Regions from separate parts of the Salirhabdus salicampi genome, predicted to be linked through region 3. Evidence: predicted binding sites of a transcription regulator. Region 3 holds the regulator's gene; each other region holds the start of a gene.
What was found. Region 3 encodes LexA, which represses DNA repair genes until DNA is damaged. Its sites were predicted from a motif close to CGAACATATGTTCG; they were not measured.
Positions count from the first base shown of each region.

Region 1: NLW78_RS04525 (YolD-like family protein) is a predicted target of LexA. The motif match lies at 2,170-2,183, and genes of this name have one in related genera.
Region 2: NLW78_RS01675 (YhjD family protein) is a predicted target of LexA. The motif match lies at 1,676-1,689, and genes of this name have one in related genera.

Region 1 is NZ_JANBWE010000001.1:856,140-859,422, forward strand. Features, by position in the region: gene tatA (twin-arginine translocase TatA/TatE family subunit) at 47-241, shown strand; gene tatA (twin-arginine translocase TatA/TatE family subunit) at 271-471, shown strand; gene tatC (twin-arginine translocase subunit TatC) at 555-1,307, shown strand; gene NLW78_RS04515 (YozE family protein) at 1,337-1,558, shown strand; gene NLW78_RS15640 (YjcZ family sporulation protein) at 1,648-1,734, opposite strand; gene NLW78_RS04525 (YolD-like family protein) at 1,817-2,140, opposite strand; gene NLW78_RS04530 (WYL domain-containing protein) at 2,241-2,450, shown strand; gene NLW78_RS04535 (DUF2584 family protein) at 2,520-2,768, shown strand; gene NLW78_RS04540 (uracil-DNA glycosylase) at 2,871-3,283, shown strand, end outside.
Region 2 is NZ_JANBWE010000001.1:312,359-315,641, reverse strand. Features, by position in the region: gene NLW78_RS01685 (MFS transporter) at 1-785, shown strand, start outside; gene NLW78_RS01680 (TVP38/TMEM64 family protein) at 808-1,449, opposite strand; gene NLW78_RS01675 (YhjD family protein) at 1,719-2,108, shown strand; gene NLW78_RS01670 (manganese catalase) at 2,134-2,967, opposite strand; gene NLW78_RS01665 (hypothetical protein) at 3,070-3,283, opposite strand, start outside.
Region 3 is NZ_JANBWE010000002.1:43,593-46,875, reverse strand. Features, by position in the region: gene NLW78_RS06235 (alpha/beta fold hydrolase) at 1-471, shown strand, start outside; gene NLW78_RS06230 (hypothetical protein) at 633-890, shown strand; gene lexA (transcriptional repressor LexA) at 923-1,546, opposite strand; gene NLW78_RS06220 (YneB family resolvase-like protein) at 1,821-2,480, shown strand; gene NLW78_RS06215 (DUF896 domain-containing protein) at 2,558-2,791, shown strand; gene tkt (transketolase) at 2,999-3,283, shown strand, end outside.

The DNA of each region.
Region 1 (3,283 bases), on a different contig from region 3:
ATAATAGATACAATGAATTAATTGACATAACGGTAGGTGATGGAATGTGAACATAGGGATACCAGGTTTAATTCTAATTTTCATATTAGCTTTAATCATTTTCGGTCCAAAAAAGCTACCAGAGCTAGGACGTGCTGCTGGGCAAACGTTAAAGGAATTTAAGAAATCAACAAAAGAGTTAACAAATGACGTATCAGACGATGAAAAAGAAACAAAACGTATTTCTAATCAAAAAGACTAATTTTTACTTACTCTTTAAGAGGTGATCGTATGTTATCCAACATTGGAGTGCCGGGATTAATTTTAATCCTTGTAATTGCTTTAATTGTGTTTGGTCCATCAAAGTTACCAGAAATCGGAAAGGCAGTAGGCTCATCGTTAAGAGAGTTTAAGAAGGCAGCTAGCGGTGTCATGTCTGACGAAAAGGATGACGCACACAAAGTCGAGGCATCAGATCCAAATAAAAAATAACTATTTGAAGGTGTAAGGGAATTTGCCTTACATCTTCTTTTCGTCAAAAGCTTATCGTTTGAAGGTGTCGTGGAGGTGCCAGCATGTCGCAGGAACAACTTCTAAATGATCAAGAAATGGAAGTAACAGAACACTTAGGAGAGTTACGGAAGCGTCTTATTTGGTCATTTTTATTTTTTATTACATTTTTTGTGATCGGTTTTATTTATGTAAAACAAATTTATCAATATTTTACCCGGAATCTTACATTCGACCTGGTAATCATAAGCCCTGGTGAAGCCCTTTGGATTTATTTAATGATTGCCAGCATATTTGCGTTTACATTGACCATACCTGTTATTTGTTTTCAAGTTTGGTTATTTATTAAACCGGCCTTGACGCCGAAGGAACGGAAAATTACCATTGCCTACATACCGGCGGTATTTCTATTGTTTGTCGGAGGACTGTGCTTCGGTTATTTTATTATTCAAGAGATGGTGTTCAACTTTCTTCTGTCTTTGAGTGAAGGAATGTTCGAAACGATGTTTACGGCGGGGAGATACTTCCGTTTTCTTTTACAAATTACACTGCCATTTGCATTTTTTTTTGAAATTCCGATTGTGTCTATGTTTTTAACGAGCTTAGGATTTATTACACCTACTAAAATGAAGAAAGTCCGAAAATATGCTTATTTCGTTTTGGTCATTATCGGTACGATGCTATCACCACCTGATTTCTTTTTACAACTATTTGTGGCAGCTCCATTAATCGTATTGTATGAAGTCGCCATCTTTACATCTGAAATTGCATATCGGAAAAAGTTAAGGTTAGAAGAGGAGCAAATAACAGTGGAGTAAAAACAAAGATATGAAAGAGGAGTTAAATTGTGCGTTCATTTTATCACTTTATGATGAGATATCGTGGTTCACATAAAAATTCAGAAGAAAGACGATTGGCAGACTGGATGTTTGAGGACCATGATTTTCCGAAGCAGTCAAGCTCATATGACGAGGTTAGTCGTTATTTTGAATGGAATTCACCATTTAGTGGTGCATTGCGAGTCTTCGACCACCTTTGGGATGTTTATGAGAGAGAGGAAAAAGAATAAAACAGGTTCAGTTTATAACTGAACCTGTTTTTTATTTGAAACGGTAGATTGTTTTCGGTGGTGAAAAAGTGTATCGGAGTTACACGTTTTTAGTAAACGTAAGCACTTCCAACAATGATTAACAAAATGAACAGCACGACAAGTAATACAAAACCTTGGTTATAAGTGTGTGACATTTGTTATCCCTCCTTTGCAACTTTCACTAATACCATATGTGGTCAATTGGCATAATGTTTGAGACATTCGCGGAATTTTTGCTTATTCTATGTGAATGATACTCGAAAAGGGAATCATTACGTTTTCTTTAGGAGTAGTGATTGTGAAAGTTTGCCGTTGCTCATTTATCCTTGTAATGGTTCCGGTAAAGTGTTTCGTTTCGTGTTGGTCAAATGCAGTGACTTGGACGATCGTTTTGTTGTGATATGCTTGTGCGCAAATTCGATTCATATCTTCAAGCTGCTGCTCATCAAGTAACGGCGGTTGATTTACATCATATTCGTCTGCCCACATATGTTTTAGTTTCTCAACATGTTCTGGCAACATGAGGGAAGTCCATTTTATCGTTCCTCGGTCTTTATGCATAATTCATCACCTCTTACATACATTATATACGAACATATATTCGAATTAAAGTGGATGAAAGAACATTTGTTCGTGTATAATGGTGATGGAGGTGTTTTAAATGCTTTCAAAAAATCATGCCGGGACAGAACCATTTGTCGAAATGATTTATTGTAACAAGCAAGGGGAATGGTCCAAACGTAAGGTGAAGATCATTGGCGAAAATAATCAAAAGTGGTATGGGTATTGTTATTTGCGTAAAGGATATCGCACATTTTATAAGGAACAAGTGTTGGCGATGTTTCCAGTTAGAACGAAATCATTTCCATAAGTATTACCCTCTTGTAAACGGATACACGGTAGCGTAAGATAGAGATATCAAAATTACGGAGGGGTCTGCATGTCAATACCATTAACGGTAGAATGGCGTATTATTACGAGGGGAAGAGAGCAACGGGTGAATCAGGAAGATAATACGTTTGAAATTGTTTTTGATGGCTATAAACTGTTTCCGTTAGATGAACCTATTGATATCATGCGACACGAAGATTCAGACCAAATAGGAACAGCCAAAGTAAAGAAATTAGCGATGGCTGAACAAAAGACGGTTTGTACGTACCAACTTGTTTCGTTATATAGCGTAAACTAAAATGTAGATACATTGAGCATCCCATCGAAGCGTGGTAAACTTTTACCAGACACACTGTTTGTGTCTGTTTTTATTTTGTTACGAAAGTAAGAGGGCGGTTCGATGCAATTACCAAATGATTGGCATGAAATATTGAAAGGTGAATTTCAAAAGTCTTATTTTCAAACGTTAAAATCAACATTAGAAAAAGAATACCGCAATACTACAGTATATCCAAAGGAAGAAGAAGTGTTTCAAGCTTTTCATTATACGGCTTATCACGCTACAAAAGTAGTCTTATTAGGCCAAGATCCCTATCACGGGTTGAATCAGGCACATGGATTAAGTTTCTCTGTAAGAAAGGGGGAGAAAATTCCTCCTTCATTACGTAATATATATCGGGAGTTACATGAGGACATAAACTGTCCAATCCCGAATCATGGATGTTTAGTAGATTGGGCGAAAAGAGGGGTATTATTATTAAATACTGTATTAACAGTAAGGGCTCATGAAGCGAATTCACACCAAAAAATAGG
Region 2 (3,283 bases), on a different contig from region 3:
CAAAATCCCTTCAAACGGTATCTATTGCCTTATTAAATACAGGATTTCTTTTTGCTGGAATCTTCGGGCAAATCATATCTGCTTATTTTGCGTTTCAATATACGTTTTCGTCCGTGTTTTATATGTTTGCGATTTTCTACGTAATTTGCTTAATTTCTTTGTTTCTTACTCTTCAGCACTCCGACAAAAAAACTCAACCGAATGCTCGATTACTTAAACATATTGTAACATTAATTCGATTTTCACCATTACAAAAATTGTATATTACCGCCTTTTTCCTGCTGTTTACGATCATGTTATTTTATAGTGGTTTAGAATTATATTTAGTCCTTCATGAACAATTATTTTCTTACACCTTGCAAACATTTCGAATGGTCAGCCTTGTAGGCATAGTCCCCGCCTTTTTTGCACGTCAGCTTGTCGATCGTTACGGAGCTATCCAAGTACTCATTTATAGCTTGCTCCTTATGGCATTCGGATTTATGTTTCCAATGATTCATTTACACGCATGGACAATTACGGTTGCTTCCATATCTATGATTGCTTCAACGTCCTTAACGATACCTATGGTTGTTATCCTTGTCGGAAGATTTGCACCATCAGCTAAAGGTAGAGCAATTTCACTATATTCATTTACTCTTTTAACTGGTGCAAGTTTCGGAAGTATTGTTTCCCCTTTTATACCTTTTCCTCTTATTTTAGCAACCATTTTCCTTATGTTCATATGTCTTGCTCAACTTATTCGTCTTCTTCGAAAGCAAGAGAAGAGACTGATCTCACATTAAAACCCGTCTTGCTCAAGACGGGTCAATTTTCATTTGCGTTATTCGATTTTTGTTGTAACCTTTTTTCAATAATTTTACCGACCATCCAAAACAACAAGATACATATCCCGACTACAATTGATTTCACCGGTTGTGTGGCAAACGATTTAATACTTGCGCCTACATAAGCGATTGTAAAAATCATCACCGCTTTACCGAGGACAACCGCTAGGATGAATTGTTGAAATTTTATTCTTGATAAGGCAGCTACTGTATTGATGATGGCTGATGGTGAAAAAGGAAAACATAATAAAATAAATAAAGGTCCGAATCCATGTTTTTCAAACCAAAATGTTACCTTTTGTACTTGTTTATGGTTTCGAATAAATCGAAAGAACTTTGTTTCACCCAATCTTCTAATGATAAAAAACACAATAATTGCGCCTAATACTGAACCTAGCCATGAATATAAGAACCCTTCAAACAAACCATAAGCCATGGAATTGGCCAGAACGAAAACAATTAAAGGTAAAAAAGGTAGAAGTGCCTCCAATAAAGGTAATAAAATACCTGGCAGTGGACCTAACTTTTCATAGCTATCAAGAAGCTGCATGACATAAGCATCTAATTGGTCATTTTCAATAATTTGTTTAAAATCAGAAAAACTGTTCACTTGTAATGACATATGTTTTTCTCCTAACTTGTCTCGTATCCCATATGCACTCCTCAATAACCCGGCAATTTAAGACAGTAATTACTAATTACTAACTATTACCAAGCTATACTATAGTAAAGTATAAATAAAAATTCGTGTCTTGCCTATGCCTTTCTGTACATTTTTATCCTCTCTCGACATCGATCACATTAGTCACACTTTTTTCGTTTTACTTTATTCATTTTTTGTATATAATAGAACATATGTTCCTTATTTTTTCAATTACTGGGGGGAAGCAAATGCGCTATATTAAAGAACAGGATTTTCTCATTTCATCAAGATTTTTGTTTCTTTCCATGACAATATTAGTTCTCGAAAAAGATCTCGAAACAATCGAAACGGGAGACTTTAAAATAAAAGAACCATATTTGGAGCTGCTTCGCAGGATGATACATGAGGCTCGTTCTGAACGTAAAATACTACAAAGAAAGATGAAAGAAAACAATTTACAGGTGATTTTTGTCCATAAAAATGATACGTTTTCCACATATCTTTTCTTAGCGAATGGATATGAGGAAGAAAAACGTTATTTTAATCCTGCTGTTCGGAAGAAGGTACAAGAACTCCTGTATGAGCTTATGCGAAATGCGACATTGCCTACAACCGAAACAAAAAATGAAATATATTGATCCCCCCGTTATTCGGGGGGTATATTTACATCTTTGACATCGGTGGCATTGTATCGTGGATATAGTACGGTGCTGGAATCAATAGTGGCTTTGGACCATAAGCAGGAGGAGAGTGATAGTAACGGAATTGTCCTTTTCCATCAGGCGCGATACCTTGTGCCCATGGGCCATTTGCACTTTCATCTCCTCTTGAGAAGTTATAAAGGTCATATGCAACCGCCTGCTTTTCTAATTTTCGTGGGAAAGTTGTTGGTACAACAATATCTTTTTCTCGATTTTCTAACTCAGCAATTGCGGCTTTCCATTGATTTTGATGGGCAGTGTCACGTGCTATTAAAAAGGATAATGTATCTTTTACACCTGGGTCGTCTGAAATTTCATATAAACGAACAACTTGCAAACGTCCTTGTGATTCTGCATTTAAATTTGCACGGAAATCAGCTAACAGATTCCCACTTGCAATTGTATAATTAGCATTCCACGGATATCCTACACTGTCTTTAGCTGTAGCACCTAAACCTGTTACAATGGCATGTTGAGGATTCATGCCTCCTAAAACAGCCTCCATGACAGGATTTTTAGCTGCTTCTTCTTGTTCCTTAACTGGAGCATTGTCTAATAGTCGAGCAATTAAAGTGGCTAACATTTCAACATGGGCTATTTCTTCTGTACCAATATCTAAAAGAAGGTCTCGGTATTTTGAATCAGCACGACAGTTGAACCCTTGAAAAAGGTATTGCATCATTACAGTAATTTCTCCAAATTGTCCACCTAACACTTCTTGCAATTTCTTTGCATAGACCGGATCTGGTCTAGAGGGCTTTGCTTCATGTTGAAGTTCCTTAATATGATAAAACATCTGCCTACCTCCTTTACGCTATCACAATAGCTTATGAGTAGGCAGCTTGCCCACGTTCATACTCGAAAAAAAAAGGACAGTTATAAGAACTGTCCTTTTATATTATTGAAGATAACTTGTTTGTTGGTGTTGTTGTTGGTCGGTAGTTTGGAATGTACCAAACTGATTTTTGTTATCGTCGTTTTTCGTATCAGTTGTATTAGTATTATTTGTTTGCCCTGTTAGCTGTGAAGATTGTTGCCCCTTACTTATACCGGAAATCATTGGCAGGAATTGCTGAACAGTTTTGCCAATTCCTTGTCCTTTTGTCATGCTA
Region 3 (3,283 bases):
GGAAGTGTGGGAAAATGGCTGAAGTGGGGAGAGATGGTAGGAAGGCTGTCATTGTCCACACCTATTCGAAAACTACTACCTTATATGGTTCCCTATGTTTTATTTGCTCATATTGTCATGCCGAAAAACAATCATAAGAAGTCTAGAGATATTTTTATCCGTGAAGCGCAAAAATTAGGTGCTGCCTCATATATTCGATGGGCTAAAGTTGCTAGGGACTCTGTTTATATATATAGCCGCCTTAATGAACAAAAAAATCGTATACCTAAATTATATATTTCTGGAGCGGAAGACTACATGTTCTTAAAAGGGATTAAACGTCATGTAGCAAATGAGGATTTTTCGAAGTTATATACGATTAATCAATGTGGCCATGTTTGTAATATTGAAAAGTATGAAGAGTTTAATGAGGTCAGCCTAAATTTTTTGAAGGAAAACACTATATTTACAAAAGATATTTCAGCACTATAATCGGCATATTTATGTTGGAAAAATCCCATTCCCCCTTTAATCCAAAGATTCTCTATAATCCTTCCCGCAAATGGCGGAAAGGATTTTTTGTTTTTTGTAGCGGTGTATCAATGTAGCAATTCCCGGATGCACCATATAATGTGGTGAGGGGAGGAGTCAGCATGAGTATAAATTGGCAGCAAATCCATAAGAAGTATACGAATTCTGTTTTGATGGTCACTGAAACATTTGTTCAAAAGTTAGATAATGTTGACCGCGACTCAGTATTGCAATGTGATGAAATCATTGAGTATAACATTCAGCCTAACTTTTTAAATCGAACAAACGAGCCAATTAATCGTTATAAAATATTAAGTAGGTCCATTGATTTGAATAACAATGTGATTGTATTCGTAGAAAAGGGACATGGTGATATGTAAAAAACCAAGAAGTCATATGACTTCTTGGTTTTTTAATAAATTTCCCGATATAGACCGATAACTTTTCCTAAAATAACAACGTTTTGAACGATGATCGGTTCAAGAGAAGCGTTTTCCGGCTGAAGACGAATGTAGTTTTCTTCCCGGAAAAAACGTTTTACCGTTGCTTCATCTTCTTCTGTCATTGCAACCACGATTTCGCCGTTTAGGGCAGTTTGTTGCTTTCGTACGATAACTCTATCACCATCCAGGATTCCTGCCTCTATCATACTATCACCTTGTATGTTTAAAACGAATAAATCATCTTCATCATGGGATAAATGATTTGGTACTGGTATATATTCTTCAATGTTTTCAATCGCTGTAATTGGCGCACCTGCTGTCACTTTCCCGATGACAGGAATGAAAGCTGCTTCCTGCTTCGGTGCAGTTTGTTCTACATCTTCAAGTAATAGTTCAATAGCACGGGGTTTTGTCGGATCTCTTCGGATATAGCCTTTTTGTTCAAGTCTAGATAGATGGCCATGAACTGTTGAACTTGATGCTAGTCCAACTGCCTGGGCAATTTCACGTACTGAAGGTGGATAGCCTTTCTCGAGTACTTGCTCTCGTATGTAATCTAAAATTGCTTGTTGCCTAGTTGATAGCTTAGTCATATTATTTTCACCTCGTGCATATATTAAATTACTTGCATTATAGCATGTACGTATAAAATATACAAACATCCGTTCGTAAATTTCTATTGACAAGAACGAGTGTTCGTATATAATGGTATGTAGATGCGAACAAAAGTTCTATTTGTGGGAGGAATGGAAAATGTTTAATAAACTTTCAAAAACAGACTTATCTTTTTTAATTCTATTTGGTGTAAGTATCGTCATGCTATACTTTACAATGATTACAGCATAAGCATGAAAAAGAGGTGTCACCATGAATGCACTAATATATTGTCGCGTTAGTACGGAGAAGGAAGAGCAAACTACGTCATTGAAGAGACAAAAAGAAGAATTAACGTATTTAGCTGAGGAATATGGATTTACGGTTATAGATGTAATAGAAGAAAGAGAGAGCGGTTATCAGGTTGAACGAGAAGGCATTTTTCAAATGTTGCAACGGTTTGCTGATGGACAAGCAGATACATTATTAATTCAAGATGAAACAAGGTTAGGTAGAGGAAACGCCAAAATTGCTTTGCTTCACCAACTGCAGAAATTGGGTATTCAAATTTTTACTGGTACACACAATGGACAGTTACAAATCTCTGATTCCGATTCGATGGTCTTACAAATTGTCTCGATTGTAGAAGAATATCAAAGAAAAATACATAATGTTAAAATAAAACGCGGAATGAAGAGAGCGGTTAACAATGGTTATCAACCACAACATAATTTAGAGAACGTAAATAGGGCAAACGGTCGGGAGCGTAAACAGTTTCCAATTGATGAAGTCATTCGGTTGAAACAAAAAGGATTAACCTTTGCCGAAGTTGCAACAACATTAAGGGGGATGGGGTATAATATTTCAAAGGCGACCGTTCACCGTAGGTATAAGGAACACCAATTACTTGAAATCGATCAAAATGAAAGATAATATATACTCATATTAAGATGCAAGGGTCTTTCAAATAGACACTTGCTTTTTTACGCTATATAAAAGGAGAATTATACATGCTTTCCAAAGACAAATTAGAGCGAATTAATGCACTGGCAAATAAAGCAAAAAACGAAGGTTTAACACAAACTGAAAAAGAAGAACAACAAACGTTGCGACAAGAATATTTACAAAATGTGAGAAAATCATTTAAAAACCAACTGAAGTCGATCAAAGTCGTAGATGAAACAGGTGCAGACGTTACACCGGAAAAATTAAAAAATGAAAAAGCAAATAGTAAAAAACATTAACATGCACATCAAATTGTGCATGTTTTTCTTTTCGAATAAAAAACGGTAATTTATATCACAATAAACAAGACTTTCAATAAGTTTTTTTAAAACGCTTTCATCGAAAAAAGCCATTGAAATAAAGTGAAATCACTTGTTTCGTGTACATTTTCGGTATAGGATTATATTGTTATGATTGTTATGGAAGAAGAAAGGAGTTTTACGTTTATGGCTAAACAAATTGAAGAAAAGTCCATCAATGCGATTCGTACTTTATCCATTGATGCAGTTGAAAAAGCAAATTCCGGACATCCAGGTATGCCTATGGGTGCAGCACCGATGGCTTATACATTATGGACTGAGTTTATGAATCACAATCCGAAAAATTCTGGCTGGTTCAACCGTGACCGTTTCGTTTTATCAGCTGGGCACGGCTCCATGCTTTTATACTCACTATTACACTTGTCTGGGTACCAAGTTTCTATCGAAGACTTGAAAAACTTTCGTCAGTGG